2 linked regions of the Thermopolyspora flexuosa genome follow. The protein of the gene in region 1 interacts with the protein of each later gene in a pairwise test. Links are inferred from orthologs where the notes say so. Each region holds a gene or a part of one and is shown on either strand. Other genes may lie near its edges.

Region 1 (11,150 bases):
GACTCGTCGTTCCAAACGACGCAGGCATGGGTCGGCGGAGATCATCCGCGCGGTTCTCGAGTACGCCGAGCTGGGGTGGGCCTGCGTGCCGGGGGCGCACCCGCTGGACAAGGGCGGCCGGGCCTGCTCCTGTGACCGGCTGGGCTGTCCCGATCCCGGCGGCCATCCGCTGTCGCCGGGCTGGGCCATCCAGGCCACGACCGATCCGGAGCTGCTGCGGCGGTGGTGGGAACGGGACCCCGAGGCGAACGTGATCCTGCCGACGGGCCGGGTGTTCGACGTGTTCGACGTGCCCCGGGCCGCCGGCCTGCGGGCGCTTTCCGGGATGGAGGCCGCCGGCCTCCAGATCGGCCCGGTCGCCGAGAGGGGCGACCGGGTCCTTTTTTTCGTCGCGACCCGGGGCGCGCCCGAGGACGAGGACGAGTGGTGGTCCTGCCAGCTCGACTGCTATCCGGAGACGATCGACGACAAGCCGGGGCTGCGCTGGCACTGCCGCGACAGCTACGTGCTCGCCCCGCCGTCCGCGCTCCGCGACGGCGGCACCGTGACCTGGCTGCGCCCGCCGGCCGGCGCGGCGCTGCCCGACCCGCTGCGCGTGCTCGACCACCTCGCGGACTACCTGGAGTAGCCGGAGCGGGGGCGGGGCCGCGGGCGGCCCGCCGTACCCTGGTGCGGTGAGCGAGCGAAGCGGAGGGCGCCCGATGGGCGACGAGAGGTCGAAGGAGCTGTTCGAGCGCGCCCGGGCGGTCGTGCCCGGCGGAGTGAACTCGCCGGTCCGCGCGTTCGGCGCGGTGGGCGGCACGCCCCGGTTCATGGTGTCCGGCGCGGGGCCGTACGTGTTCGACGCCGACGGCAACCGGTACGTCGACCTGGTCTGCTCGTGGGGGCCGATGATCCTCGGCCACGCCCACCCCGAGGTCGTCGCGGCGCTCACCGAGGCGGCCGCGCAGGGCACCTCGTTCGGCACCGCCACCCCGCGCGAGGTGGAGCTCGCCGAGGAGATCGTCAACCGGGTCGCCCCGGTGGAGAAGGTGCGGCTGGTCAACTCCGGCACCGAGGCGACGATGTCCGCGGTACGGCTGGCGCGCGGGTTCACCGGCCGGTCGAAGGTGGTGAAGTTCGCGGGGTGCTACCACGGCCACGTCGACGCGCTGCTGGCCTCGGCCGGCTCCGGCGTGGTCACCTTCGGGCTGCCGGACACCCCCGGGGTGACCGGGGCGTCGGCGGCCGACACGATCGTGCTGCCGTACAACTCGGTGGAGGCGGTGGAGGCGGCGTTCGCCGAGGTGGGCGACGAGATCGCCTGCGTGATCACCGAGGCGTGCCCGGCGAACATGGGCGTGGTGCCGCCGCGGCCGGGCTTCAACCGGCGGCTGCGCGAGCTGTGCACGCAACACGGCGCGCTGCTCATCATCGACGAGGTGCTCACCGGCTTCCGGGTCACCCGGTCGGGCTGGTACGGCGTCGACCCGGTGGACGCGGACCTGATGACGTTCGGCAAGGTGATGGGCGGCGGGCTGCCCGCCGCGGCGTTCGGCGGCCGGGCCGAGGTGATGGCCCACCTCGCGCCGGAGGGGCCGGTGTACCAGGCGGGCACGCTGTCCGGCAACCCGCTCGCCTGCGCCGCCGGGCTCGCCACGCTGCGCGCCTGTGACGACGCCGCCTACGCGCGGGTGAACGCCGCCGCGGCCGCGATCGGCGACGCGGCGACCGAGGCGCTCGCCGCCGCGGGCGTGCCGCACCGGCTGCAGCGGGCCGGCAACCTGTTCTCGATCTTCTTCATCGACGAGGAGGTCACGGACTTCGCCACCGCCCGGCGGCAGGACACCGCCGCGTTCACCGCGTTCTTCCACGCCATGCTCGACCAGGGCGTGTACCTGCCGCCCTCGGCGTACGAGGCCTGGTTCGTGTCGGCGGCGCACGACGACGCGGCGATCTCCCAGGTCGTCGAGGCGCTGCCCGCCGCCGCGAAGGCGGCCGCCGCGGCCGCGACCGGGCGCTAGCCCGCCGGTCGCGTTCCGGCTACGTCCCGTTGACACGGCGCGGCCCGGGGTCGTCCGGCCCCGGGCCGTTTCGCGTCTCGGGACGGCCGGCCGCGACGGGCGGCCCGGCCGCGGCCCGGTCAGCGGCGGGCGCGCGGCGGGCCGGTGCGGCGAGGGCCGCGCGCTGGGCCGGAGTGGCCGCGCTCGTCGGCCTCCTCCTCGCGGCGGCGACGGCGGTACGCGGCGCGGCTGTTACGGGCCTCGGCGGCGAGGGCCGCGAGATAGGAGGGGCGGGGACGGTCATTGACACGGCTCTTCTTGAAGAGATGGTGAATGATCGGCATGCCTCAATCATCCATCGCTAAACAGTGAAGCACAATCGAGACTTCCTTGGCTGTATGGTTTAGAGTTGCTACATGTTGGACTTGAACCGGCTCAAGGCGCTGCACGCCGTCGCCGTCCACGGATCCGTCGTCGCCGCCGCCGAGGCGCTCATGGTCACCCCCTCGGCGATCTCCCAGCAGCTCGCCAAGCTGGAACGGGAGACCGGGGCGCCGCTGCTCGAGCGCAACGGGCGCGGGGTACGGCTCACCGACGCCGCCTGCGTGCTCGCCGAGCACGCCGGGCGCATCCTCGCGCTCGTGGAGCAGGCGGAGGCCGACTTCGAGGCGATGCGCGGCGCGGTGGTGGGCAGGCTCTCCATCGCCGCGTTCCCCACGGCGGCCCGGGGGATCATGCCGAGGGCGCTCTCCCTGCTCAAGGCCGAGCACCCCAACCTCGACCTGGTGCTCTACGAGCGCGACCCGGACCGGCAGATCCGCGAGGTGTCCCGGGGCGAGCTCGACCTCGTCGTGGCGCAGGACTGGACGAACCAGCCGCTCGCCATCCCCGAGGGGCTCTCCCGCGCGCCGATCCTCGAGGACATCGCCGACGTCGCGCTGCCCGCCACCCACCCGTTCGCCGGCCGCCGCGAGGTGCACCTCCACGAGCTGTGCGGGGACAAGTGGATCAGCACCGAGCCCGGGCAGATCTGCTACGACTGGCTGGTGTTCACGCTGCGCTCGGCCGAGCTCGAGCCGGAGTTCAGCTGCTTCGCCAACGAGTACGACACCCAGCTCGCCCTCGTCGCGGCCGGGCACGGCTGCGCGATCGTGCCGCGGCTCGGCCGGGTCTGGGTGCCGGAGGGCGTGCGCATGGTGCCGCTGCTGCCCCGCCCGGTCCGCCGCGTGTTCGCGCTGTGGCGCAGCGACGCGGCGCGCCGGCCCGCGATCCGCGCGGCGGTCGCCGCGATCCGGGCCGCGGCCGAGGCCGTCGACGCCGTGCCGTACGACCTCGCCGCCGCGCCGGCCGGAGGCGCGGGGAGGCCGGCGGCGTCCGGCGGGTGAGCGTGGCGGGGCCGTTCCGCCCGCGCAGGTCGCCCACCGGCGGAAATGCGACCGGCGGGTAAGCTGAAGCCACCATGGCTGACACGACTGTCGTTCACCTGCTCCGGCACGGCGAGGTGCACAACCCCGACGGCATCCTCTACGGCCGCCTGCCCGGCTACCACCTGTCGAACACCGGGCGGCAGATGGCCGAGCTGGTGGCGAAGGCGCTCGCCGACCGGGACATCGTCCTGATCGCCAGCTCACCCCTGGAGCGCGCGCGGGAGACGGCGGCACCGCTCGCCGAGCGCCTCGGCCTCGAGGTCAAGATCGACGACCGGCTGATCGAGGCCGACAACGTGTTCCAGGGGCACCGGATCGGCGTCGGGCGCGGCGTGCTGCGCAGCCCGCGTCACTACCGCTACCTGTGGAACCCCTTTCGACCCTCGTGGGGCGAGCCGTACATCGACGTGGTGCGCCGCATGAAGACGGTGATCGACGAGTCGCGCGCGGCCGCCCGCGGGCACGAGGCGGTCCTCGTCTCGCACCAGCTCCCGATCTGGGTCATCCGCCTCGCCGCGGAGCGCCGTCGGCTGTGGCACGACCCGCGGCGCCGCCAGTGCGCGCTGGCGAGCCTCACCACCCTCACCTTCGAAGGCGACCGGCTGATCAGCATCGGCTACAGCGAGCCCGCGGGGGCGCTGCTGCGCGGGCCCGAACCGCCCTCCGGGGCCTGACCGCCATCGGGAAACCCCCGGTTCCGGAACCGCCGCCGCCACAGGGTACTGTGGCGCTCTACGGGGTGTAGTGCGAGGAGACGTCCTGTCGTGTCCAGGAAAGCCATCGTTCTGATCGCCGCGCTGGCCGGTGCGGTCCTGTCGGGCTGCGCGGGCGGCCAGGCCACGGCCGACCAGTCGAGCGACACCCGGTACGTCGCGGGTGACGGACGCGTGCAGCTCTTCGACCCCGCCGAGCGCCGCGAGGCCCCCGCGATCGAGGGCGAGACGCTGGAGGGCGACCGCGTCGCGCTCGCCGACCACAAGGGCAAGGTGGTCGTGCTCAACTTCTGGGCCTCCTGGTGCGCGCCGTGCCGCAGCGAGGCCCCCACGCTCAAGGACGTCGCCGCCCGGACCAAGGACCAGGGCGTGACCTTCCTCGGCGTGGACTTCAAGGACCGCAAGGCCGACGCGCTCGCCTTCCAGCGCCGCTTCGAGATCGAGTACCCGAGCATCTTCGACCAGCCGGGGAAGGTGGCGCTCGCCTTCCAGGGCACGGTGCCGCCCGCCGCGATCCCCACCACGCTCGTGATCGACCGGCAGGGCCGGATCGCCGCCCGCGCGCTCGGCGAGGTGAAGCACTCGGCGCTGCTCGACGTCGTGACGAAGATCAGCGGTGAGGGCAGTGGTGGCGGCTGACGGGCTCGCCGACACCGTGGCGGCGGGCTCCCTCCTCGTGGCCCTGCCGATCGCGGTGGCGGCCGGGGTCGTCTCCTTCCTCTCCCCGTGCGTGCTCCCGCTCGTGCCCGGCTACCTGTCGTACGTCACCGGGATGAGCGGCGACCCGAGGCGGGGCCGCATGGTGCTCGGCAGCTCGCTGTTCGTGCTGGGCTTCGCCCTGGTGTTCGTCGCCGGCGGCGCGCTGTTCGGCGGCGTCGGCGCGGCGCTGCACGCCAACGCCGAGGTGATCACCCGGGTGCTCGGCGGGCTCACCGTCGTGCTCGGGCTCGCGTTCCTCGGCTTCATCCCGGGCCTGCAGCGCGACTACCGCATCTCGCGGCTGCCCGCGGCCGGTCTCGCCGGGGCGCCGCTGCTCGGCGTGGTGTTCGGGCTCGGCTGGACGCCGTGCATCGGCCCGACCCTCGCCGTGGTGCTCGGACTCTCCCTCGACCAGGGCAGCGCGGCGCGCGGCGCGGCGCTCGCGTTCGGGTACGCGCTCGGGCTCGGCCTGCCGTTCGTGCTCGCCGGGCTCGCCTACCGTCAGGCGCTGCACGCCTTCCGGGCGCTGCGGCGGCACACGCAGCTCATCACCCGCATCGGCGGCGGCATGCTCGTCGCCGTGGGCCTGCTGCTCGTGACCGGGCTGTGGACCGAGCTCGTCGCGGGCATGCAGGGCTGGATCGGCGGGTTCAGGCCGGTGATCTGAATGAGTCGTTCCCACGTCCCTGGCGAGAGCGGCGCCGAGCGGCCCGCCGCCGCGGCCGAGGCCGCCACGGTCGCCACGGCGCCCGGCGAGGAGGCCGTGGCGCCGGAGGAGACGGCCGCCGCCCCGCCCCGCCGCCCCGCCGGGTTCGGCCCGGTGGCCTGGCTGCGCTGGGGCTGGCGCACGCTCACCTCGATGCGCACCGCGCTCATCCTGCTGTTCCTGTTCGCGGTCGCCTCGGTGCCCGGCTCGATCTTCCCGCAGCGCGGGGTGAGCCCGGAGAAGGTCGCCGAGTACTTCCGGGACAGCCCCGCGCTCGCCGAGTGGCTCGACCGGCTCTACCTGTTCGACGTGTTCCAGGCGCCCTGGTACGCGGCGATCTACCTGCTGCTGTTCGTCTCGCTGCTCGGCTGCGTGCTGCCCCGCTCGGTCACCCTCTACCGGGAGCTGCGCCGCAGGCCCCCGGCCGCGCCGCGCAACCTGTCCCGGCTGCCGCGCCACGCCGCGTTCCACGGCGAGGCCGAGGTGGCCGAGCTCGCCGCGCACCTGCGCCGCAAGGGCTTCCGGGTGGCCACCGGCCCCGACTGGGTCGCGGGCGAGAAGGGCTACCTGCGCGAGGTCGGCAACCTGCTCTTCCACTTCGCGCTGATCGGCATCCTCGTCGCGGTCGGCGTCGGCGCGGTGTACGGCTACCGCGGCAACGTGCTCGTCGTCGAGGGGGAGGGCTTCGCCAACACGGTCGCGGTGTACGACCGGTTCCAGCCGGGCCGCCTCGTCACCGCCGACTCGCTGGCGCCGTTCACGTTCACGCTGCGGGACTTCCAGGCGACCTACCAGGCCGAGGGGGAGCGGCAGGGCCAGGCCCTCGACTACGTGGCCAGGCTCGGGGTGACCGACCGGCCGGGCGCGCCCGAGCGCGCCTACGACCTGCGGGTGAACGAGCCGCTCAATGTGGACGGCACCCAGACGTACCTGCTCAACCACGGGTACGCGCCGGTCGTCAAGGTCACCGACGGCGAGGGGCAGGTCGCCTTCGAGGGACCGGTGCCGTGCCTCCCGGTCGACCAGCGCACCCTCACCTCCGAGTGCGTGATCAAGGTCCCGGACGCCCGGCCCCGGCAGCTCGGATTCCTCGCCCGGTTCCTGCCGAGCACGGCGAGCGCCGAGGGCGGCTACGTGTCGGTGTTCCCGGCGGCGATCAACCCCACGGTGCAGATCTGGGCGTTCTCCGGCGACCTCGGCCTCGACGACGGCGTGCCGCAGTCGGTCTACCAGCTCGACACCGACAAGCTGCAGCCGCTGGTGATGCAGTCCGATCCGCTGCAGCCGGGGCAGCGGCTCACGCTGCCGGACGGGGCTGGCACGATCGAGTTCACCGGGGTCAAGGAGTGGATCACGCTCCAGATCACCTACGATCCCGGGCGGCTGCCCGCGCTCGTCTCCGCGGTGGTGGCGACGGTGGCGCTCGTGCTGTCGCTCGTGGTCCGGCGCCGCCGGGTGTGGATCCGGGTGAGCCGCGCCGACGGCCCGGCGACGATCGAGGTCGGCGGCCTGGCCCGCACCGAGGGCAACGTGAACTTCACCGAGGAGTTCGACGAGATCGTCGGCTCCCTGCGCGGCCGGTTCGCGGCCGCGTCCGACGAGCGGCCGGCGACGGCCGCATCCGATGCCGAGCAGCGGCCGGTGGCGGCCGCAACCGATACCGAGCGGCCGGTTCGCGGCCGTACCGCTAAGGAGTGACACGGTGGGCAATCAGGTCAACACCGGACTCGCCCAGCTGAGCGACCAGCTCATCCTGGTGACGGTCCTGCTCTACCTGGGCGCCATGATCGGATACGCCCTGGAGCTCGCGTTCGGCCGTCCCCGTGGCCAGGCGCCCGCCCCGCGGTCCCGCGAACTGGTCACCGTCGGCGGTGGCGAGAGCGGCGGCGACCGGGCCGAGGCGGGCACCGGCGAGGACGCCGGGACGGCCGCGGTGCCGTACGCGCCCTGGGCGGCGACCGCGGGGCGCGTCGCGGTCGTGATCAGCTGGCTGGGCTGGGCGGCGAACCTCGGCGGCATCGTCACCCGCGGCGTGGCGTCGGGCCGGTGGCCGTGGGGCAACATGTACGAGTTCACGGTGGCGATCTGCTTCGCCGCCGTGACCACGTTCCTCGTGCTCCTGCTGCGGCAGCGGATCCGCTTCCTCGGCGCGTTCCTCATGCTCGCCGCGGCGCTCGGGCTCGGCTTCGCCGTGCTCTACCTGTACGTCCAGGCCGGTCCCGTGGTCCCGGCGCTCAACTCCTACTGGCTCGCCCTGCACGTCGGCGCCGCGATCATCGCGAGCGGCCTGTTCTTCCTCGCCGCGGTCACCGGCGTGCTCTACCTGGTGCGCCGGCCGGGGGCCATGCGGCTGCCGGACCGGGAGACCCTGGAGCGGATCGCTCACCGTGCCATCGTGCTCGCGTTCCCGGTGTGGACGTTCGCCGTGATCGCGGGCGCGCTGTGGGCCGACCGGGCCTGGGGCCGCTACTGGGGCTGGGACCCCAAGGAGGTCTGGTCGTTCATCACCTGGCTGGCGTACGCCGCCTACCTGCACGCCCACGCCACCGCGGGCTGGCGGGGCAAGCGGAGCGTCATCATCCAGCTCGTCGCCTGCGGCTGCCTGCTGTTCAACCTCGTCGGGGTGAACATCTTCTTCGGCGGCCTGCACTCGTACGCGGACATCCCGGGCTGATCCCGCCCGTGGTCACCGGCGCCGGGGCGGCCGCTCGGCCGCCCGGGCGAGCACCGTCATCCCGTCCCGTTCTCATGCATCGGCCCGGCCGGTCGCCGGGCCGTACCCGTTGCCGGGCCGGTTGACGCCGCACCGGCGCCACCCCGCCGGTCACTCCTCCCCGCGGATGCGCCGATCCAGGCTGCGCAGGAACTCCGGGTCGTCATCGGGACCACGCGGCGCCGGGGGACGGCGCGTGGCCCGGCCGAAGGAGCCGCCGCCGAACACGGCGGGGCCGCCGGGCGTGTGCGCCTGCTGCTGCAGCGGGCGGCCGAGCAGCAGCCACAGCAGGCCGCCGACCGTCATCAGGAGCACGACGACCAGCACCCAGAGCACCTTCGGCAGGTTCCGGACCTGGTCCTCGGGCGTGGTGATGACGTCGAAGAGGCAGTAGAGCCAGAAGGCCAGCAGCGCCAGACCGATAACCACAGGCATATGCGCAGCGTACGGCATAGCAGGCATAGATCGCCCTTTGGCTGCGCAAGGTTCGGAACGTCCGGATGAGGAAGTTCCGGATGTGCTGACGGCGGCCCCGCACGCGCATGGAACGGCCCGCCGGGCCGTGGCGGCGGCGATGCGGCCACCGAAAGAACCCCGCATAACGGGTGACTCGGCAGAGACCCTCGTCGTACCGTGGGACGCGACAGCACTTCTCGGCGAGGATGGGGAGGGGAGGCCGGGACCCGACCGAGGGAACGCCGCCGGACGGGCGGAGGCGGGCGAGTGGCCCCGACGGGACGGGCGGCGTCGAGCGGACGGGGGCGGCCGACTCGACCGTGGAGAACAGAGAGGCGCGATGGCGCAATTGGGCGACAGAGGTCGTCATCGACGGGGGCTGCGCTGGTGGCAGCGCGGGCCGTACACCTCGCGCGGCGGGGTCGAGTCGCGGGGTGAGGCCGAACGGCACGCGGTGCGCCCGGAGCGGGGTGACGCGCCGCGGCCGGAACGCGGCGAACGGTTCGGCTGGTTCCGCCGCTCCGAGCGCGGGGACCGGCGGGTCGAGTCCGGCGAGGCGCCGGACCGGAGGAACGGCTTCGAGCTGCGTGACCGGGCGAGGCGCCCGGAACGCGCCTACCGCACCGCGGTGACCGCGCCGGTCGTGGACCGGCCGGTGTACACCTGGCGGGACTTCGAGCTCGACTACCGGCCGGTGGAGGCCACGCCGCATCCACCGGACTTCCCCGACCTCGGTGACGGGCGGCGGCACTGCGGCGCCCTGGAGCGGGTGCTGCACCGCCAGTGGGACGCGGCGGACGGGCCGCCCCCGCCGGAGATCGTGCGGGCGATCGAGAGCCTCGCGCGGCTCCCCGACCGGCTGAAGGAGAAGCTCGCCGACGGGCTCGAGGGCATCTACGTCGGCCCCGGCGGCGTGCCGGACCTCGACGACATGGGGTACCTGCGCGGCGCCCCGCTGCCGTCGGGCCGGGCGACCTGGGACATCTGCGCCGGCGCCTACGGCGACCGCAAGATCGTGGTGGGGGACCGGCCCTCACCCACCCCGGACGTGATGATGCACGAGGTGGGCCACGCCCTCGACGACGTCGACGCGCCGCCGGGGGACTGGGTGTCGGACTCCCCGGAGTTCAAGGCGCTCTACGAGCAGTGCCTGCCGCATCTGGTGTCGGGCTTCCACAAGCAGGGCAACGGCCTGGGGCGGAAGGAGTTCTTCGCCGACGCGTTCGCCGCCATCGCCTCGCGCCAGCGCCCCGCGCTCGTGGACATGCTCGGCGGGGACACCAGGACCGCGCTCAACGTGATGTTGTTCTTCAACCGGCGTTACGGAATCTAGGTGATCTCAGATGTACGTGATCCGGCTCGCGGACGGGACCCTGCGGGTGCCGCAGACCCTGGCCAGCGATGACGGGCGCCTCATCGGCAACGCGTACGTGGAGGTCTCGCCGGGTGATCCGGAGTACGAGCGCTGGTCGGCGGAGGCGGTCAGCGAGGAGGAGCTCGCCACCATGCGGCGGCGCTGGCGAGAGGAGAACGACGAACTGGAGGCCGCGTTCCTCGCCTTCAAGGCGGAGCAGGAGCGCTGACGGCCCGGTCGCGATCGGGGGCGATACCTGCGGGACGTGCCGCGGACGATGCCGCGCGACGGCGCGGGTGACCACGCGGGTGACGCTGTCTCGTGCCGCCCGGTGACGGTGTCCCTGCACGGCGCCTTGGGGTGCACGGGCCGGTCGAGGGGCGTCGCCGTTGACGCCGCGGAACGGCGGCGCGCCGTGCCACTGTGCCGTACGGGCCACCGGGCCGGCCGGTGAACGAGCACGTCAGGTACGGCGGCGCCGACGCCGTTGGGGGACGTGCTGCCGGGCGACGTGTCCCGGCGGCGGTGCCCGGTGTGGCCGCAGGACATGGCGCGGACGGGATCGGCGGTCATGGCCGGATCGCGTTCCGGCCGCCGGGGCCGTCGTGGCCCGCCCCTTCCCGGCCGCGATCCCGGCGGCGCCCCGGTACTCCGCCGTGCCGGAGGCACCTCAGCCGCGCCACCACCACGCGCCGTCACAGCCGGCCACGGCGCCGGCACGGCACCGCCACGGCCGTCACCTCCGGTCGTCTCCTCGGCGGCCTTCCCACCGGGCCGCCTTCGGGACCGCCGGAGCGACGCCGTCACGGCGGCGGCTCCACACCGAATCCCCACCGCGGTCCGGACCCGTGGCGCGCCACCGGGGGCGTGCCCGCGCGGGCCGGTCTCGCGTCCGGCGCGGAACCTCAACGTGCCGGGGTGTGCCGGCCCCGGCGGATGACGACGCGAACGACAATCAGCGCACGAGAGGGTGCAACAGGCACAGCAGGACCAAGAGCGTCGTCGGGGGGTGCCGGGCGGCGCGTCCCGGTCCCCCACTCCAGTGACCCTGCGGCTTCCGGGGGTCGCAGGATCACCGGTGGTGACGGTGTCGACGTCAG
Region 2 (15,329 bases), 3.6 Mb from region 1 along the record:
ACCCCTCGACGAGGCCGGGCGGTACGGATCTCATCCCACCACTATCGCAACCACCCCCGCCGGTACGGCACGGCCCCCGGCGCCCCACCGGTCACCGGGCGCGCAGCACCTCGGCGATGCGCACCCGGGCGCCGGTGCGCAGCACCGCCCGCTCGTACACCCGGCCGCCGAGCCAGAGCACGAGCAGTACGGCGAGCAGCATGAGCCCGAACGCCAGGCCGATCTCCCAGACGGGCACCTCGTCCCCGGCCGCCCGCACCGGCATGATCATCGCGGAGAACGGGGGCACGACCGACAGCACGCGGGTGACCGGGCCGGCGGGCTCCATCACCGAGTAGATCGCCACGAAGTAGCCGCCCATGAGCAGCAGCGTGGCCGGGGTGAGCGCGGACTGCAGCTCCTCCTGGCGGGAGACGAGGGAGGCGATCGCGGCGTACAGCACCGCGTAGAAGGCGTAGCCGAGCAGGAACCAGGCGAGGGTGAGGGCGAGCACGCCGCCGGTGTCCTCGGGCAGCTCCGGCAGCAGCCCGCTGAACTGCGCGGCGGTGTAGCCGGCGATCGCGATCACGGCGACCTGCAGCAGCCCGAGCACGCCCAGCCCGACCACCTTCCCGGCGAGGAGCTGGGCCGGGCGGATCGTGGCGAGCAGGATCTCCACGATCCGGCTGCCCTTCTCCTCGACCACGCCCATCGCGACCATGGTGCAGGCCTGAATGATCAGCACGAACAGCAGGATGACGATGGCCATGGCGAGCATGCGGCGCAGGCCCGCCTCCTTCCCGCTCGTGCCGGTGAGCGAGACCTCGGTGAGCGGCTCGACCTGCATCGCCTGCTGGACCGCGTTCGGGTCGAGCCCGGCGGCGCGCAGCCGCTCCTCGGTGGCCACCACCTGGTGCGCGGTGGCGAGCATGGTCCGCAGGTTGGCGTCGGGGGTCTCCGCGAGGATCACCCTGGCGTTGTCCACCACGGCCAGGTCGACGTCACCGGCCTCGACCCCCGCCCGGGCGGCGGCCTCGTCCTCGTAGTTCACCACGGTCAGCTGCGTGTCCTCGGCGGCCTCGGCCTGCGCGCCGAGCACGGCGGCGAGCCGGTCGCTCTGCGCGCCGACGAGGCCGACCGTGTACCGGTCCGGTACGCCGGCGAGCAGCCGCGGCAGGCCCACGGCCACGACCACGAGCAGGATGGTGACCGCCAGGCCGATGATGAACGCCTTGCTGCGGCCGCGTACGGTGATCTCCCGGCGGGCGGTGAGCCAGACCGGGCCCAGGTCCTTCACGGTGCCCCTCTCCCTCGCTGCGTCGTCCCTCTCGCGATGCCTCGTGCTCCGGCGCGGCCTCCTCCGGCGCCGGACGGTCCGCCGGTCACGCTCACGCGACCACCTCGCGGAAGATCTCGCTCAGCTTCGGCTCCACCCAGCCGAACTGCTCGACCCGGCCGAGCCGCATCGCCTCCCGGAGCACCTCCTGGTCGTCGGCGGGCTCGAGGATGACCTCGTCGCCGTCCTTCGCCACGATCGTGCCGGGCAGCCGGTCGGCCCAGCCCGGCTCGGCGTCGGAGAGCACGACGCGCAGCCGCTTGTGCCGTTCCCGGCCGCGCAGCTCGGCGACGGAGCCGACGGCGACCATGCGGCCGCTCGCGATGATGCCGACCGAGTCGCACAGCCGCTCGACGAGCTCGAGCTGGTGGCTGGAGAACACCACCGGTACGCCCGCGGCGGTGCGCTCGAGCAGCACCTCGGCGAGCGCGTCGACCGCGATCGGGTCGAGGCCGGAGAACGGCTCGTCGAGGATGAGCATCTCGGGCTCGTGCACGAGGGCGACGGCGAGCTGCACCCGCTGCTGGTTGCCGAGCGAGAGCCGTTCCACCTCGGTGTCCCGGCGCTCGGTGAGGCCGAGCCGTTCCAGCAGGTCGTCGGCTGACCGGCGGGCCCGGGCCGGGGCCATGCCGTGCAGCCGGCCGAAGTACTCGAGCTGCTCGCGGACCCGCATCTTGGCGTAGAGGCCGCGTTCCTCGGGCATGTAGCCGAACCGGCGGCGGACGGCGAAGTCGATCGGGCGGTCCTGCCAGCGCACCTCGCCCCCGTCCGCCTGGAGCACGCCCATGACGATCCGCATCGTCGTGGTCTTGCCCGCCCCGTTCGCGCCGACGAAGCCGAACATCTCGCCGGGGCGCACGGTGAGCGAGACGCCGTCGAGCGCGACCTTCTCGCCGTACCGTTTTCTCAGCTCGTCAATGCGGAGCATCCACCGCACCTTTCGTTGGTTTTGTCACGATCTCCTGCAACACGGACACGTACTCGGCGAACGCCTTGCGCCCTCGCTCGGTGAGGGAGAGCCAGGTACGGGCGCGCTTGCCGACGAACCCCTTCTGCACCCGCACGTAGCCGGCCTCCTCGAGAGTGGCGATGTGCTTCGACAGCAGCGAGTCGCTCACCTCGATCGTGTCGCGCAGGAAGCGGAACTCGGCCTTCTCGGCCGCCGCCAGGGCCGCGACGATGGAGAGGCGTACCGGGGCGTGGATGATCTCGTCGAGCTTGTGCCGGGGATGATGGCCGCTTCCGGTGGTCGCGGTCACTGGATCGCCGGCTCCTCCCGGTCCAGGTCGCGCAGCGCCTTCAGCCCGCGCCAGCCGCCGTACAGCGGCGGGATGGCCGCGACGAGGATGCCGACGACGCCGACGACGACCGGCCAGATCCCGTCGTTCTCCCGCACGTACGGGGTCACCAGCACGTTGAAGAGGGTGGCCGCCAGGAACACGGCCATCACGACGCGCGCCAGCCGGTACAGCCTGCGTTCGTATGCGCCCCGCCGGCAGACGTAGAAGGCGGACGCGGTGGAGAACACCACCCATCCCACGACCGCGAGCGTGTCGTACGGCTCGCGGCCGAAGTGCATGACCGACCAGTAGACGGCCGTGGCGATCCCGCACGCCAGCCACCACACCGCGGTGGGCCGCGACGACCGCCGCACCTGCCGGTCGACGCGCCTGATCTCGCCGAAGGCCTGTTCCGCGCTGAGGTCGTTACCGGACCACATACGTCCCCCTTCGTCGGGTTTGATGGTAATCAACTACTCAACCGACGTTCAAGTGCTTTCCAAGTGCTCCACCTCGGGCTCGCCCGCGGGACGGCCCCACGTTTGCCGATGGCGCCAGGGGTACGGAGAGGCAAATGGCCTGATTCGCACCTTGGGTGAACGGGAGGAGAAGGTCATGGAGCGAGGGAGCCCGAAGCAGGGCGAGCGCACGACCCGGTCCGCACGGCACGCCGCCGAGGCCGCCGAGGATGTCCGGCGGGACGAGCCGATGACCGCGCCTCCCGCCGACGCGGTCGACGACGGCACCCTTCCCGGCCGGCGTCCCGCCGCGCCGCAGCGCCCCCGCATCACCCCGGCGGACGTGGAACGGCGCGCCAACCTCGCCAAGTGGCTGAGCGACGCCCGGTTCCCCGCCGACCGCCGCGCCCTGCTCACCCACGCCGTGACCAAGGCCGCGCCGGAGCCGGTGCTGCAGGCGGTGCGCACGTTGCCCGACGAGAAGTTCCACAACCTCGGCGAGGTCGCCACCGCGCTCGCGCTGAGCGCGGCCGAGCAGAAGCGCTAGCGCAACCGAAAGGGCTCGTCCGCCGCGCTCCTTCCATAAGGAGAGGTACGGCCGGCGCCCGGCCCGGCGACCGGACGCGCGCCCGGGCGAGGATGTGGTCACGGCGACAAGAAATCCATCGCCCCGGATCGGGCGCACCCGTGACGCGGGCGGCTCGCGTCGAGCGGCCCGGGCATGCCGCGAACGGCCGACGTGCCGCCCGGCACCTCGGCGACAACCCGGCCACGGAATGCCTCTGATCGGCGCAGGCGGCCGACGGCTCGGCAGGAATCGCGCGAAAGCCGTACGAGATCGGCGTGGGCGAGGCCGGGCCGTACCCGGCCAACGGCGGCGAGGCCGGTGACACACGCCCGCCCTGCCGCAGTGCCGGTTGCGGGGACGCCGACCGGGGCGGACGTCCCCGAGCGGATCAGTCCGTGATGATCACGACTTCGAGGGTGCGCGGCCCGTGCACGCCCTCGACCCGGTTGAGCTCGATGTCGCTGGTCGCCGAGGGGCCGCTGATCCAGGTGAGCGGGCGGCGCGGGTCGAGCCGGGCGACGGCCTCGGGCACCCGGGGGACGATCTGCTCGGCGCGCACCAGGCACAGGTGGTAGTCGGGCACGAGGGTGAGCGCCCGGCGCCCCTGGCCCGGCCCGGCGTCGAGCACGATCGTGCCGGTCTCGGCGATCGCGACCGCGCACGCGCTGATCACCCCGTCGGTCCGGTCGAGCTCGGCCGCGGACAGCGGCGGGTCGTCGGCGAGCCGTTCGACCTCGGCGTCGGCCCGCGCCAGCCAGGTGCCGGGCAGCCCGGCGGGCACGACGAGCCGCCGCACCCCGCGCCTGGCGAGCGCGTCGGCGACCGTGCCGGGCACGTCGTCCGCGGCGACCGTGTGCACGATCGCCCGGTAGTCCCGGACCCGCTCGGCGAACAGCTCGATCAGGGTCTCGCGCGGCATGCGCGCGCCGGTGCGGTAGGCGCGGCGGATCCGCTGCTCGGGCGCGACCGCCACCGCGGCGCGGATTCGGGCGAGGATGCGCTCACGCGAGCCCGTGGCCGGGGTCACCGGGCACCTCCTTCGGTTCGGTCCCACCAGTCGCGGAACGGCTCGGCGGGGATCGGCGGGATGTCGCGGGTGTCGGTCCAGGCGGCGAGCGGCCCGGGTCCAGGGGCCCGCCGGGGGATCAGGCGGCGCAGCCGGGAGGCCAGCCGCTGCACCGCGCCGAACCGGTTCGCCCGGGCGAGCAGCCAGGACGCGGCCCGCATCACCGCCCGCTCGGCGGGTTCGTGCGGCGCCCGCGCCCGCAGGTGGACGAGGACCGTGGGGATGTCGATCGCCACCGGGCACACGTCGTAGCAGGCACCGCAGAGCGAGGAGGCGTACGGCAGCGAGGCGTCGAGCGGCGTGTCCATGCCGCGCAGCTGCGGGGTGAGGATCGCGCCGATCGGCCCGGGGTAGACCGAGCCGTACGCGTGGCCGCCCGCCCGCTCGTACACCGGGCACACGTTGAGGCATGCCGAGCAGCGGATGCAGCGCAGCGCCTGGCGGCCCACCTCGTCGGCGAGCACGTCGGTGCGGCCGTTGTCGAGCAGCACGAGGTGGAACTCGCGCGGCCCGTCGCCGGGGGTGACCCCGGTCCAGGTGGAGGTGTAGGGGTTCATCCGCTCCCCGGTCGAGGACCGCGGCAGCAGCTGGAGGAACACCTCCAGGTCCCGCCAGGTCGGCACGACCTTCTCGATGCCGACGACGCTGATCAGCGTCTCCGGCAGGGTGAGGCACATGCGCCCGTTGCCCTCGGACTCCAGCACGACCAGGGTGCCGGTCTCGGCGACCATGAAGTTCGCCCCGGAGATCGCCACCTTGGTGGTGAGGAAGCGTTCGCGCAGGTGCAGCCGGGCGGCCTCGGCGAGGGCGCGCGGGTCGTCGCCGAGGCCGTCGGGCGCGGGCCGGCCCCACTCCCCCATGTGGTCGAGGAAGATCTCGCGGATCTCGGCGCGGTTGCGGTGGATCGCCGGGACGAGGATGTGCGAGGGCCGGTCGTCGCCGAGCTGGACGATGAGCTCGGCGAGGTCGGTCTCGTACGCGGTGATGCCCGCCTCGTGCAGCGCCTCGTTGAGCCCGATCTCCTGGGTGGCCATCGACTTGACCTTCACCACCGAGGTCTCGCCGGTCGCCTTCACCAGGTCGGTGACGATGCGGTTCGCCTCGTCCGCGTCCGCGGCCCAGTGCACGTGGCCGCCGGCCTCGGTGACCGCCCGCTCCAGCTGGATCAGGTAGCGGTCGAGGTTGCGCAGCGTGTGGTCCTTGATCGCCTTGCCCGCGGCGCGCAGCTCCAGCCAGTCGGGCAGCTCGGCGACGACGTTCGCGCGCTTGCCCCGGATCGTGTGCGTCGCCTTGCGCAGGTTGAAGCGGAGCTGGGAGTCGGCGGCCGCGCGCGCCGAGCTGCGCGGGAACGCCGGCATGCCGAGGTCGACGACGTGGCCCCGCCCGGTGCTCGCCTTCGGTGCGCCCATCAGGCCCTCCCCTCGGTCTGGGCGAGGATCTCGGCGAGGTGCATCACCCGCACCCCGCCGCGCTGCCGCCGGAGCGTGCCGCCGATGTGCATCAGGCAGGAGTTGTCGGCGGCGCACAGCACCTCCGCGCCGGTGTCGAGCACGTTGCGCACCTTGTCGGTGCCCATCGCCGCGGACATCGCCGGGTTCTTCACCGCGAAGGTGCCGCCGAAGCCGCAGCACTCCTCCGCGCCGGGCAGGTCGACGAGCTCGAGCCCGCGGACCGCGCGCAGCAGCCGGAGCGGCCGGTCCCCCAGCCGCAGCCCGCGCAGCGAGTGGCAGGTGGGGTGGTAGGTCACCCTGTGCGGGAAGTACGCCCCCACGTCCTCGACCTCGAGCACGTCGATGAGGAACTCGGACAGGTCGTACACCCGGGGCGTCACCTCGTCGACGGCGGCGGCGAACTCCCGGCCGGCCCGGGTCGGGACGAGCCGCCGCGCCCCGGCCGGGGCGGCGAAGTGAGGGCTGTGGGCGAGCTTCGGGTACTGCTCGCGCACCATCGCCGCGCACGAGCCCGAGGGCGTCACGACGGCGTCGTACCCGGAGAAGACGTCGACGAAGTGCCGGGCCAGCCGCAGGCTCTCCCGGGGATAGCCGGTGTTGAGGTGCATCTGGCCGCAGCAGGTCTGTGCCCGGGGGAACTCGACCTCGCAGCCGAGCCGGCGCAGCAGGGTGACGACCGCCTTGCCGGTCTCCGGGAAGAGCGTGTCGTTCACGCAGGTGATGAAGAGGGCGACGCGCACGGGGTAGCCTTTCCGAATATGGTCAGACCACAATATGGTCAGACCATACCCCCGAGGTCAAGGCTTTCACCCCGAAGGAGAGGCCCACGTGAGCGAGGACGGGTGGCGACCGGTCCGGCGCACCCGCACCTTCGAGGAGGTGCTCGCCCAGATCGAGGAGCGCATCGAGGCCGACGGTCTCGCGCCCGGCGACCGGCTGCCCGGGGAACGCCGGCTCGCCGAGCAGCTCCAGGTGAGCCGTGCCTCGGTGCGGGAGGCGCTGCGGGTGCTGGATGCGCTGGGCGTGGTCTCCTCGGCCGTGGGGCGCGGCCCGGACGCGGGCGCGGTGCTCACCGCGCGCCCCGGCGACGCGCTCACCGACCTGCTCCGCCTCCACCTGCGGCTGTCGAGCCTGACCATGCGCGACATCATCGACACCCGCCTCATGGTGGAGCGCTGGTCGGCCGAGCACGCGGCCCGGCACGTCGACCGGCACGCCGCCGAGCTGGCGGCGATGGAGCGGGCGCTGGAGCGCATGGACCGCCCCGGCCTGCCGCCCGAGGAGTTCGTGGAGGACGACACCGCCTTCCACCTGGCGATCGTCCAGGCCTCCGGCAACCGCCTGCTCGTCGCGGTGATGCAGGCGCTGCGCGACTCGGTCCGCCGGTACGCGGTGGACGCGATCGTACGGCTCGGCGACACCACGATCCTGCGGCGCGACCACCGCCGCATCTTCGAGGCGATCAAGGCGGGCGACGCGGCGGAGGCGGGCCGGGCGGTCGCCGACCACCTCGTGCACGCCTACCCCGAGCTGTTCGGCGACTCCCCGTCGAGCACCGCGCCGCACGGGGCCTGCCCGCTCGACGATCCCGACGAGAACGTGAGCTGACCGGCTCGTCCCGGTGGCCGGCGGCGTGGCGGCGGGCCGTACCGGACGCCCGCCGTACCGTCCGCTGCGTCCCGGTGCGCCCCGGCGTGCCGGGACGGTTGCCGGGGAGCGGGTTTCGGCCGGGCGCGAGATGTCGCGCGGTGTTCAATGCGCGGTGCTCCCGTTGGACACCGGCCTAGACCTCACAAAACGCCCGAGCGGAACATCGAAATTGTCCGAGCGCCTCCAAGGGCGGCCAATATCGTCCAATTCCGGTGCGAACGCGAAAACGAAGATCGGAATGGCGTGAGGTGGGCTCTGTCGTATCCGCCTCATGTCGAGGAGCACCACCGATGCGCATATCGTTCGTGGCCGGATCAGGCCGGCGGCCATCCGGAGGCCGGCATCTGGCGGCGATCGGACTCACCCTGGCCACCGCGCTGGCGACGGGACCCGCGGCCATGGCCGCGGGCACCGGCAAGGGCGCGGCGTCCCTCTCCTCGGCGGCCCTCGCGCCCACCCTGGTACGCGCCGACGCGGACACCTACGTGGTGCGCGAGCGGCCCGGCCGGGCCTACGGCGAGGCGACCAGCCTGGTCGCCGCCCGCCGCGCCGACCGGTACAGCGAGATCCTGTTGCGGTTCACCGTTCCGGACGCGGGCGGCCGCACGCCCAGGCGTGTGGTGCTGGAGCTGCGCACGCGGGGCTCGGCGAAGCCGGGCGGGCTGGAGGTGCGGCGGGTGTCCGGGTCGTGGAGCGAGTCCACCACCTACGCCGACCGGCCGTCGCTCGGCGGGCTCGCCGGGAAGCCGGTCGCCCAGAGCGCCTCGGGCGTCGTGGCGTTCGACGTGACCGCGTCGGTCACCGGCCCGGGCACGTACGCGTTCGCCGTGCGCAGCACGGGCGGGCGCCCTGCCGTCTTCCACTCCACCGAGGCCGGTGACCGCGGCCCGCGCCTGACCGTGGAGTACGCGGACCCCGGCGACGGGACGGGCGGCACCGGCGCCACGGGCGGGTCGGCGGGCGCCTCCGGAGGGACGTCGGGGGAAACGGCGGCGGGAACGCTGTGCGGCGCGTCGTTCGCCACCGAGTCCGAGGGCGAGACGATGCGCGAGGCGCTCGCCCGCGTCGACGGCTACTACGGCGGCCTCGAGCTCATCCGGCTCTTCAACCCGGGCGAGCCCAAGCCCTGGGCCCGCATGCTCGACGTGGGCGGCAGGCCGGTGCACGTGTCGTTCAAGATGAACCCGTCCCAGGTGCTGCAGAAGGCGTACGACGCCAAGCTGCGCCAGTGGTTCGCCGACGCGCCCCGGGACCGGGTGACCTACTGGACGTACCACCACGAGCCCGAGGACAACATTGAGAAGGGCGAGTTCACCGCGGCGCAGTTCCGGGCCGCCTTCGAGCACATCGCGAAGATCGCCGACGAGGTGGGCAACCCGCGGCTCAAGGCGACCCTCACGCTGATGGGCTGGTCGTTCAACGCGCGCTCGGGCCGTACCTGGACGGACTACCTGCCCGGCAGGTCGTACGTCGACGTGGTGGCGGTCGACGTGTACAACCAGGGCCGCAACGCGAAGCAGCCGAAGTACACCCCGCCCGCCCAGCTGTTCGACGGGATCGTCGCGGAGATCGGCCGCCAGGGCCTGGCGTTCGCGGTCGCGGAGACCGGCAGCACCGTCATCAAGGGCGACGACGGCACCGGCCGCGCCCAGTGGCTGCGCGATCTCACCCGGTACCTCACCCAGAAGGGCGCGCTGTACGTCGCCTACTTCGACCACGACTGGAGGACGAAGAGCGGCGACGACTACCGCCTGCGCGACCCGGCCGGCAAGGCCGCCTGGCGGGACTTCTGCGACGCCTGACGCCCTCACCGGTACCCGCCGCAGGTCGCGTGAGACCGCCGGGCCGCCCGGACCGGGCGGCCCGGCGCCGTTTCTCAGTCGCCCGGCCGCCACACCACGTAGCGGAACGCGAGCACCGGGTCGGCCGGTGAGGGGGTGCGTTCCAGGGTGAGCAGGGCGAGGTTGCCCTCGGCGGTCCAGATGCAGATGGCGTGGCCCGGGGGCCACGCGTGCAGGCCCTTGATCTGCTGGGTCTTGGCCGCGGCGGGCCGCCGCGTGCAGCGGCGGTGGTCCTCGGCGCCCGTCTCGCGCAGCGGCATGACCACCGCCTGCGACTTGGCCACCAGGTGGTTGCCCGAGCTCCAGCCGCTCACGTCGATGCCCCGGCTGTTCTGCCGCAGGACCATGCCGCGGTCGGCGTCGAACCCCTCCACGTCCCGCATGCCCGTGACGACGCCCCGCTTGACCACGCGCATCGGTCCGGCGGGGCCTGCCGGGTCGAGTCCCGGGGACGCGGCCACCTCGAGTCCGGGGGACGGCCCGGCCGGTTGCTCGCCGTTCCCCACCACCAGGAGCGTGCCCGCCACGCCGACGAGGGCCGCGGCCACCGCCAGGCCGACGGCGGCCGTCAGCGGTACCCGCCGGTCGCCCCGCCACCGCGTCCGCCGCCCGTGCCCGGGGGGTGTCTGCGGCCGCGCGGCCGGTTCCGCGTCGTCCGGAGGCGCGAGGACCGGCGGCCCGGGAGCCGCGGACGGCACCACGCCCGGGGCGACGTGTCCCGGTCGCGGCGGGCCCTCCGCGAAGGTCACGGCCGCGGCGGGCGTGGACGCGGGGATCGTCGGCGCCACGTCCGGCGCCGGCCCTGGCCCGGACGCGCCGAGCGGCGCGGGCACGGCCGTGCCGGAAGCCGTCATGCCCGGCGAGGCCGGGGCGGGCGCCGCCCGTGGCACGGCCCCTTCCGAGGTCGCCGCGCCCTCCTGCGCCAGGGCGAGGGCACGCCAGCAGGCGCGCCAGCGCTCCACGATGGCCGGGATCTCCTGCTTCGGGTGATCGCAGGCGAGCAGGCAGGCCGTGACGAACGCCTCGACGAACTCCAGGCGCGGCGGGCGCGGCAGGCCGCGCCCGTTGAGAACGTACGACGTCGTGCTGGCCGGCAGCGCGTCGACGACGTCGCCGGACGGCGAGGTGGTGGTACCGGCGAGGCGGCGCAGGGTGCGCAGCGACGGTTGCCCCGCCCAGGCGCGGAGCTCGGCGAGCCGTTCCAGCAGTTGTTCGGCGGTCTGCACGCCTTCGGGAGTGGGAAGCGGCGGACTCGCGTTCATCGCCCTCTCTGGCCGTGACCGAAACCCGGGTATCGGCCGTGATTGTGACATTCCGCAAGGCGCGCCAAACCCGTTTCCGCCGCTTCGTCATGCTTTGTCAATGGCAGAATTCATCGCGTGAAGGTGCTCATCGCGGACGATCAGCAGCTGGTACGGACGGGCTTTCAGATGATCCTCGACGCCCAGCCGGACATCGAGGTCGTCGCCGCCGTTGCCGACGGGGTGGAGGCGGTGGAGCAGGCCCGCAGGCTGCGGCCGGACGTGTGCCTGCTCGACATCCGGATGCCCCGGCTCGACGGGCTCGAGGCCACCCGGCTGCTCGCCGGGCCCGGCGTGCCCGACCCGATGCGGGTCGTGATCGTCACCACCTTCGACCTGGACGAGTACGTGTACGGCGCGCTGCGCGCGGGCGCGTGCGGCTTCCTGCTCAAGGACAGCGGGCCGACGCTGCTGATCGAGGCGGTGCGCGCGGCCGCGGTCGGCGACTCGCTCGTCTCCCCCTCGGTGACCGTGCGGCTGCTCAAGCACCTCGCCCGGCCCACGCCGCAGGCCCGGCGGCCGCGCGAGCCGCTCACCGAACGGGAGCTCGACGTGGTGCGGCTGGTCGCGCGCGGCCGTACCAACCAGGAGGTCGCCGCCGAGCTGTTCGTCTCGCTCTCCACGGTCAAGACGCACCTCGGCAGCATCCAGGCGAAGCTCGGCGCGCGGAACCGGGTCGAGATCGCCGCGTGGGCCTGGGAGTCGGGTATCGTGTCCTGACCTGCCCGGAACGAGCGGTACGGCCCGGCGGAACGCCCGGCGTGTCGGGGGATTAGCGGCGCGGCGCGTGGGATACATGTCTGGCAGCGGCGCACCCGATCGCCGCGCACCGACCCATCAGCGCATGCCGGGGGGAGGAGATCCTTGCGCGCCACCCTGTCGTCCAATGGGTCCTCCACTGGGTTCGCCTCGGGGTCGTTCACCGGGCTCTCCGCCCGGCTGGCCGCCTGGCTCCCCGGCCGCCGCGCCACCTGGTCCTCCGCGGGCCGGTACGCGGTGCGCGTGTATGTGGCCCTCGCCGTGCTCGTGCTCGCGATGGCCGCGCTGGTGATCTTCGAGGAGACGCGGGGCGGGCCGCTCGCCGCCCGGATCGCGGCGATCGACGGCGACCCGCGGGCGCCCGGCGCCGAGGAGATCACCGGTGAGCTGACGGCCTTCGCGCTGCTGGTGCTCGCCGTCGCGGTCGCCTGGGCCGCGGCGGCCGTGACCTACCTGCGCTGGCTGGGCCAGATGCGCCGGAGCGCGCTGCGGGCCTGGCTGATCCCGATCGTCAACCTGGTCGCGCCGCCGTTCGCGCTGCACGCCGCCTGGCGGGAGGCCGATCCCCCGGCCGGTCGGCGGCACCGGCCCGTGCTGCTCGTCGCCTGGTGGCTGAGCTGGCTCGCCGCCCTCGCCACGGTGACGATCTCGCTGGTCGCGGGCGACGACGGGCTCACCGGCCTCGGCCCGGCCGCGGTCACGGTGACCGCGCTCGCCGCGGCGCTCTGCGCGGCCACGGTCCGCGAGGTCACCCGGGCCGGCGTCGCCCCGCGGCGGCGCCCGGTCGCCCGGATCGCGGCCGCCCCGCTCGCCGCGCCGGTCGCGCCGCCGAGCACGGTGCCGGGCAACGGCGGCCCGGTGGCCGGCGGCTGAGGCCGCCCCGGTCACCCGCTTTTCGAGAGAGGCCCCGGAACGAAGGTCAGTCGCCGCGCATGGCGGTCCAGCCGGGCAGGGCGATGCCGAGCACCCGCGCGGTGCCGTCGGCCTGGGCGTGCGCGACGCTCTGGTAGCGGGCATCCCAGGTGAACGCCCGGCGCACCGTGGAGTCGTTGAGCAGGCGCGACGCCTCGTCGGCGAGGGTGATCTCGAACCGGCCGCCGCTGTTGGTCGCGGTGAACGAGTAGGCGAGCACGTACCACACCACCGAGCCGCCGTCCGCGGTGCGCAGCGCGTAGGAGCGGCCCTGGGATGCGGCCTGGTGCCGGACGGTCCACGCGTAGCCGCTGAACAGCCGCGCGTGCTGCCGCAGCGTGGCCCGCAGCGCGGTCTCGGGGTCGCCCCCGCCCGCCGTGTCCGCGTCCTCCGCGTCGGCCTCGGCGGCGGCGGACGTCCCCAGCTCGCGGGTGAACGTCTTCGCCTGGCGCTCGGCCAGGTCGCCGGGCTCGGCCGCGGTGACGTACCCCTCGGCGTCCCGGGCGAGCTCGGGCATCGGCCGGCTGAGATAGGCGAGGTGGTGGACCCGCCAGGCCGCGCCCTTCCGGCTCTTCACGAACAGCGCCACCTCGCCGGTCATGCCGGGCCGTACCGCCCCGGCCGCGAACCACTTCGGGTACCCGGTGAGCCGGGGGATGGCGAACTCGGCGGCGAGCTGCGGGACCGACGCCTCGGTGAACCGGAGCTCGGCGTCGTGCACCGCCCGGGCGGCGCCGCCCTCCAGCTTCGCGAGCGTCTCGGACGAGGGCTCGCGCATGGCCGCCAGGTAGCGGCGCAGCAGCCTGTCCGCGGTCTCCGGGGTGGTGGCGGGCGGGGTCGCGCCGGGCGTGGCCGCGGTGCGCTCCCGTTCCGGGCCCTCGTCGGGCGAGCAGGCCGCGAGCAGCGCGACGAGCGTGACGAGCAGCGTGACGAGCACTGCCGAGGCGCCTCGCCGCAGCGCCCGCCGCCCTCCGGCGCCGGCATGCCCTCGCCTGGAGCCGCCGCATGCGCGGCCCGTCGGGTGGCCCGTCACACCGCCCCCATCCCGTTTTCGGTCATGTTCCCTGCTAGTGGCATTACATCTGATAGGTCCCCGTCAGAGGTAACGATTCGGGAATCTCCGGAGTGACGATCACCTCACGCCTCCCGGCCGGACCGTGGGGCCGGAGCTGCCCCCGCTGGCGTGCCACATGCGGCGCGGCGGCCGGGTCGGGCCGGGCGCGGGGCCGACGTCGGCGTACGGGGAGAGCCGGTAGCCGTTGGGGTACGCGATCGAGGTGCCGCCGACCCCGGCGGACCCGGCCGGGCGGGAGGCGCGCATGAGCGCCCGCACCGCGTCCATGCCGCCCTCGCGCCGGGCCTGGTCGAGGTCGACGAGGTTCCAGCAGTCGATCGCGCGCACCGACACCGCCCGGGCGCCGGTGCGCCGCACCACCCCGCGCGCCGCGAGCAGCCAGGAGCCGAACACGGTGGCCGCGCAGCGGCCCTGCACCGACTCGAAGAACGTCAGGTCGACCGGCCCGGTGGAGTCCTCCAGGGTGGTGAAGATGACCCGCTGCCCGGACCGGACCGCGGGCGTCTGGGTGGCCACCTTCACCCCCGCCACCAGGATCTCCGCGCCGTTGCGGCAGCGCAGCAGGTCGCGGGCCCGGGTCACGCCGAGCGCGTCGAGCAGCTCGTCGTAGAAGGCGATCACGTGGCGGCTCACGTCGAGGCCGAGGATCTCCAGCTCGGCCTCGACCACCTCGGCCTCGGTCATCTCCGGCAGCTCGCCGGGCGGCACCCGCTCGGTGAAGCCCATCGCGAGCTGGCTCTCCGCCACCCCCGACGAGGCCCGCTCCAGCGCCCCCACCTGGGCGATCAGGTCCCGCCGGGTGAGGTGTCCGGGCCGCCAGCGGGGCCCGCCGGGGCGCAGGCCGTGCAGCGCGTCGAACCCGCCCACCTCGACGATGCGCTCGGCGACCGGCCGGGACGGGCGGGCCCGCTCCCAGAAGTCGGCGAGCGAGGTGTACGGCCGGCCGGCGAGGATGCGGTCGATCTCGGCCTCGCTGATCCCCTTCACCGCGGACAGCGGCACGCGCAGGCCGTACCCGGGGCGGGACAGCGGCGGCCGGCCGACCGGCGGCGCCGCGCCGTACCCGGCCGCGGGGGGCACCCGCTCGACCCGCCAGGTGCGGTCGGAGCGGTTGACGTCGAGCGGCAGCACCGCCACCCCGCAGCGGCGGGCCTCGTCGAGGATCACCCGGGGCGGGTACATGCCCGGCTCGTGGGTGAGCACCCCGGCGAGGAACGCCGCGGTGTGGTGCCGCTTCAGCCAGGCCGACTGGTAGGTGGGGAGCGCGAACGCCGCCGCGTGCGCCTTGCAGAACCCGAACGCGCCGAACGCGTCGAGCACCCGCCAGGCCTCCTCGGCCTCCTCCCGGGTGTACTCCGGGCGGAGGTTGGCGAAGAACCACTCGCGCATGCGCGCCCGGCTCTCCGGGTCGGACAGGCCGCGCCGTACCCGCTCGGCCTCGGACAGGCCCTTGCCCGTCATGACGTCGATGATCCTCAGGACCTGCTCGTGGAAGACCACGACGCCGCCGGTCTCCTCGAGCACCGGGCGCAGGCTCGGGTGCGGGTAGCGGGGCGGCCGCCAGCCGTGCCGGGTCTCCAGGTACGGCGTGACCATGTCGGAGTTGACCGGGCCGGGGCGGAACAGCGAGATGTCCACGATCAGGTCGTGCAG

What was found.
Region 2: the proteins of hemL (region 1) and FHX40_RS05305 interact in binary tests that used the Escherichia coli proteins (3 or more experiments, as listed by UniProt). The link is inferred for Thermopolyspora flexuosa from one-to-one orthologs.

Annotation. Positions count from the first base shown.
Region 1 is NZ_VFPQ01000001.1:4,750,741-4,761,890, reverse strand. What follows is about bases 1-2,852. They hold hemL (glutamate-1-semialdehyde 2,1-aminomutase), read left to right. Parts: upstream 1-701; coding sequence 702-2,003; downstream 2,004-2,852. Other genes in these bases: FHX40_RS20410 (LysR family transcriptional regulator), read left to right, coding at 2,399-2,852; FHX40_RS20415 (hypothetical protein), read right to left, coding at 2,123-2,326; FHX40_RS20425 (bifunctional DNA primase/polymerase), read left to right, coding at 1-628. Also shown: more of FHX40_RS20410, read left to right, coding at 2,853-3,367; FHX40_RS20405 (histidine phosphatase family protein), read left to right, coding at 3,442-4,083; FHX40_RS20400 (TlpA family protein disulfide reductase), read left to right, coding at 4,174-4,761; FHX40_RS20395 (cytochrome c biogenesis CcdA family protein), read left to right, coding at 4,751-5,488; cytochrome c biogenesis protein ResB, read left to right, coding at 5,489-7,225; cytochrome c biogenesis protein CcsA, read left to right, coding at 7,230-8,201; FHX40_RS20380 (PLDc N-terminal domain-containing protein), read right to left, coding at 8,352-8,675; FHX40_RS20375 (hypothetical protein), read left to right, coding at 9,037-10,029; FHX40_RS20370 (hypothetical protein), read left to right, coding at 10,040-10,279; FHX40_RS20365 (BldC family transcriptional regulator), read right to left, coding at 11,147-11,150. UniProt on the Escherichia coli protein: Aminomutase that catalyzes the transfer of the amine group on carbon 2 of glutamate 1-semialdehyde to the adjacent carbon 1 to form 5-aminolevulinate.
Region 2 is NZ_VFPQ01000001.1:1,191,588-1,206,916, reverse strand. What follows is about bases 5,962-8,856. They hold FHX40_RS05305 (FadR/GntR family transcriptional regulator), read left to right. Parts: upstream 5,962-6,966; coding sequence 6,967-7,746; downstream 7,747-8,856. Other genes in these bases: FHX40_RS05300 (CBM96 family carbohydrate-binding protein), read left to right, coding at 8,079-8,856; FHX40_RS05310 ((Fe-S)-binding protein), read right to left, coding at 6,096-6,878; FHX40_RS05315 (lactate utilization protein B), read right to left, coding at 5,962-6,045. Also shown: FHX40_RS05340 (ABC transporter permease), read right to left, coding at 92-1,276; FHX40_RS05335 (ABC transporter ATP-binding protein), read right to left, coding at 1,368-2,243; FHX40_RS25710 (winged helix-turn-helix domain-containing protein), read right to left, coding at 2,230-2,574; FHX40_RS25705 (hypothetical protein), read right to left, coding at 2,571-3,035; FHX40_RS05325 (DUF2795 domain-containing protein), read left to right, coding at 3,211-3,600; FHX40_RS05320 (LutC/YkgG family protein), read right to left, coding at 4,010-4,648; more of FHX40_RS05315, read right to left, coding at 4,645-5,961; more of FHX40_RS05300, read left to right, coding at 8,857-9,590; FHX40_RS26015 (hypothetical protein), read right to left, coding at 9,665-10,891; FHX40_RS05290 (response regulator), read left to right, coding at 11,015-11,650; FHX40_RS05285 (DUF4328 domain-containing protein), read left to right, coding at 11,795-12,562; FHX40_RS05280 (DUF8094 domain-containing protein), read right to left, coding at 12,609-13,538; FHX40_RS05275 (DNA polymerase III subunit alpha), read right to left, coding at 13,734-15,329. UniProt on the Escherichia coli protein: Transcriptional activator of the glcDEFGB operon which is associated with glycolate utilization, and encodes malate synthase G and the genes needed for glycolate oxidase activity. Also negatively regulates the transcription of its own gene.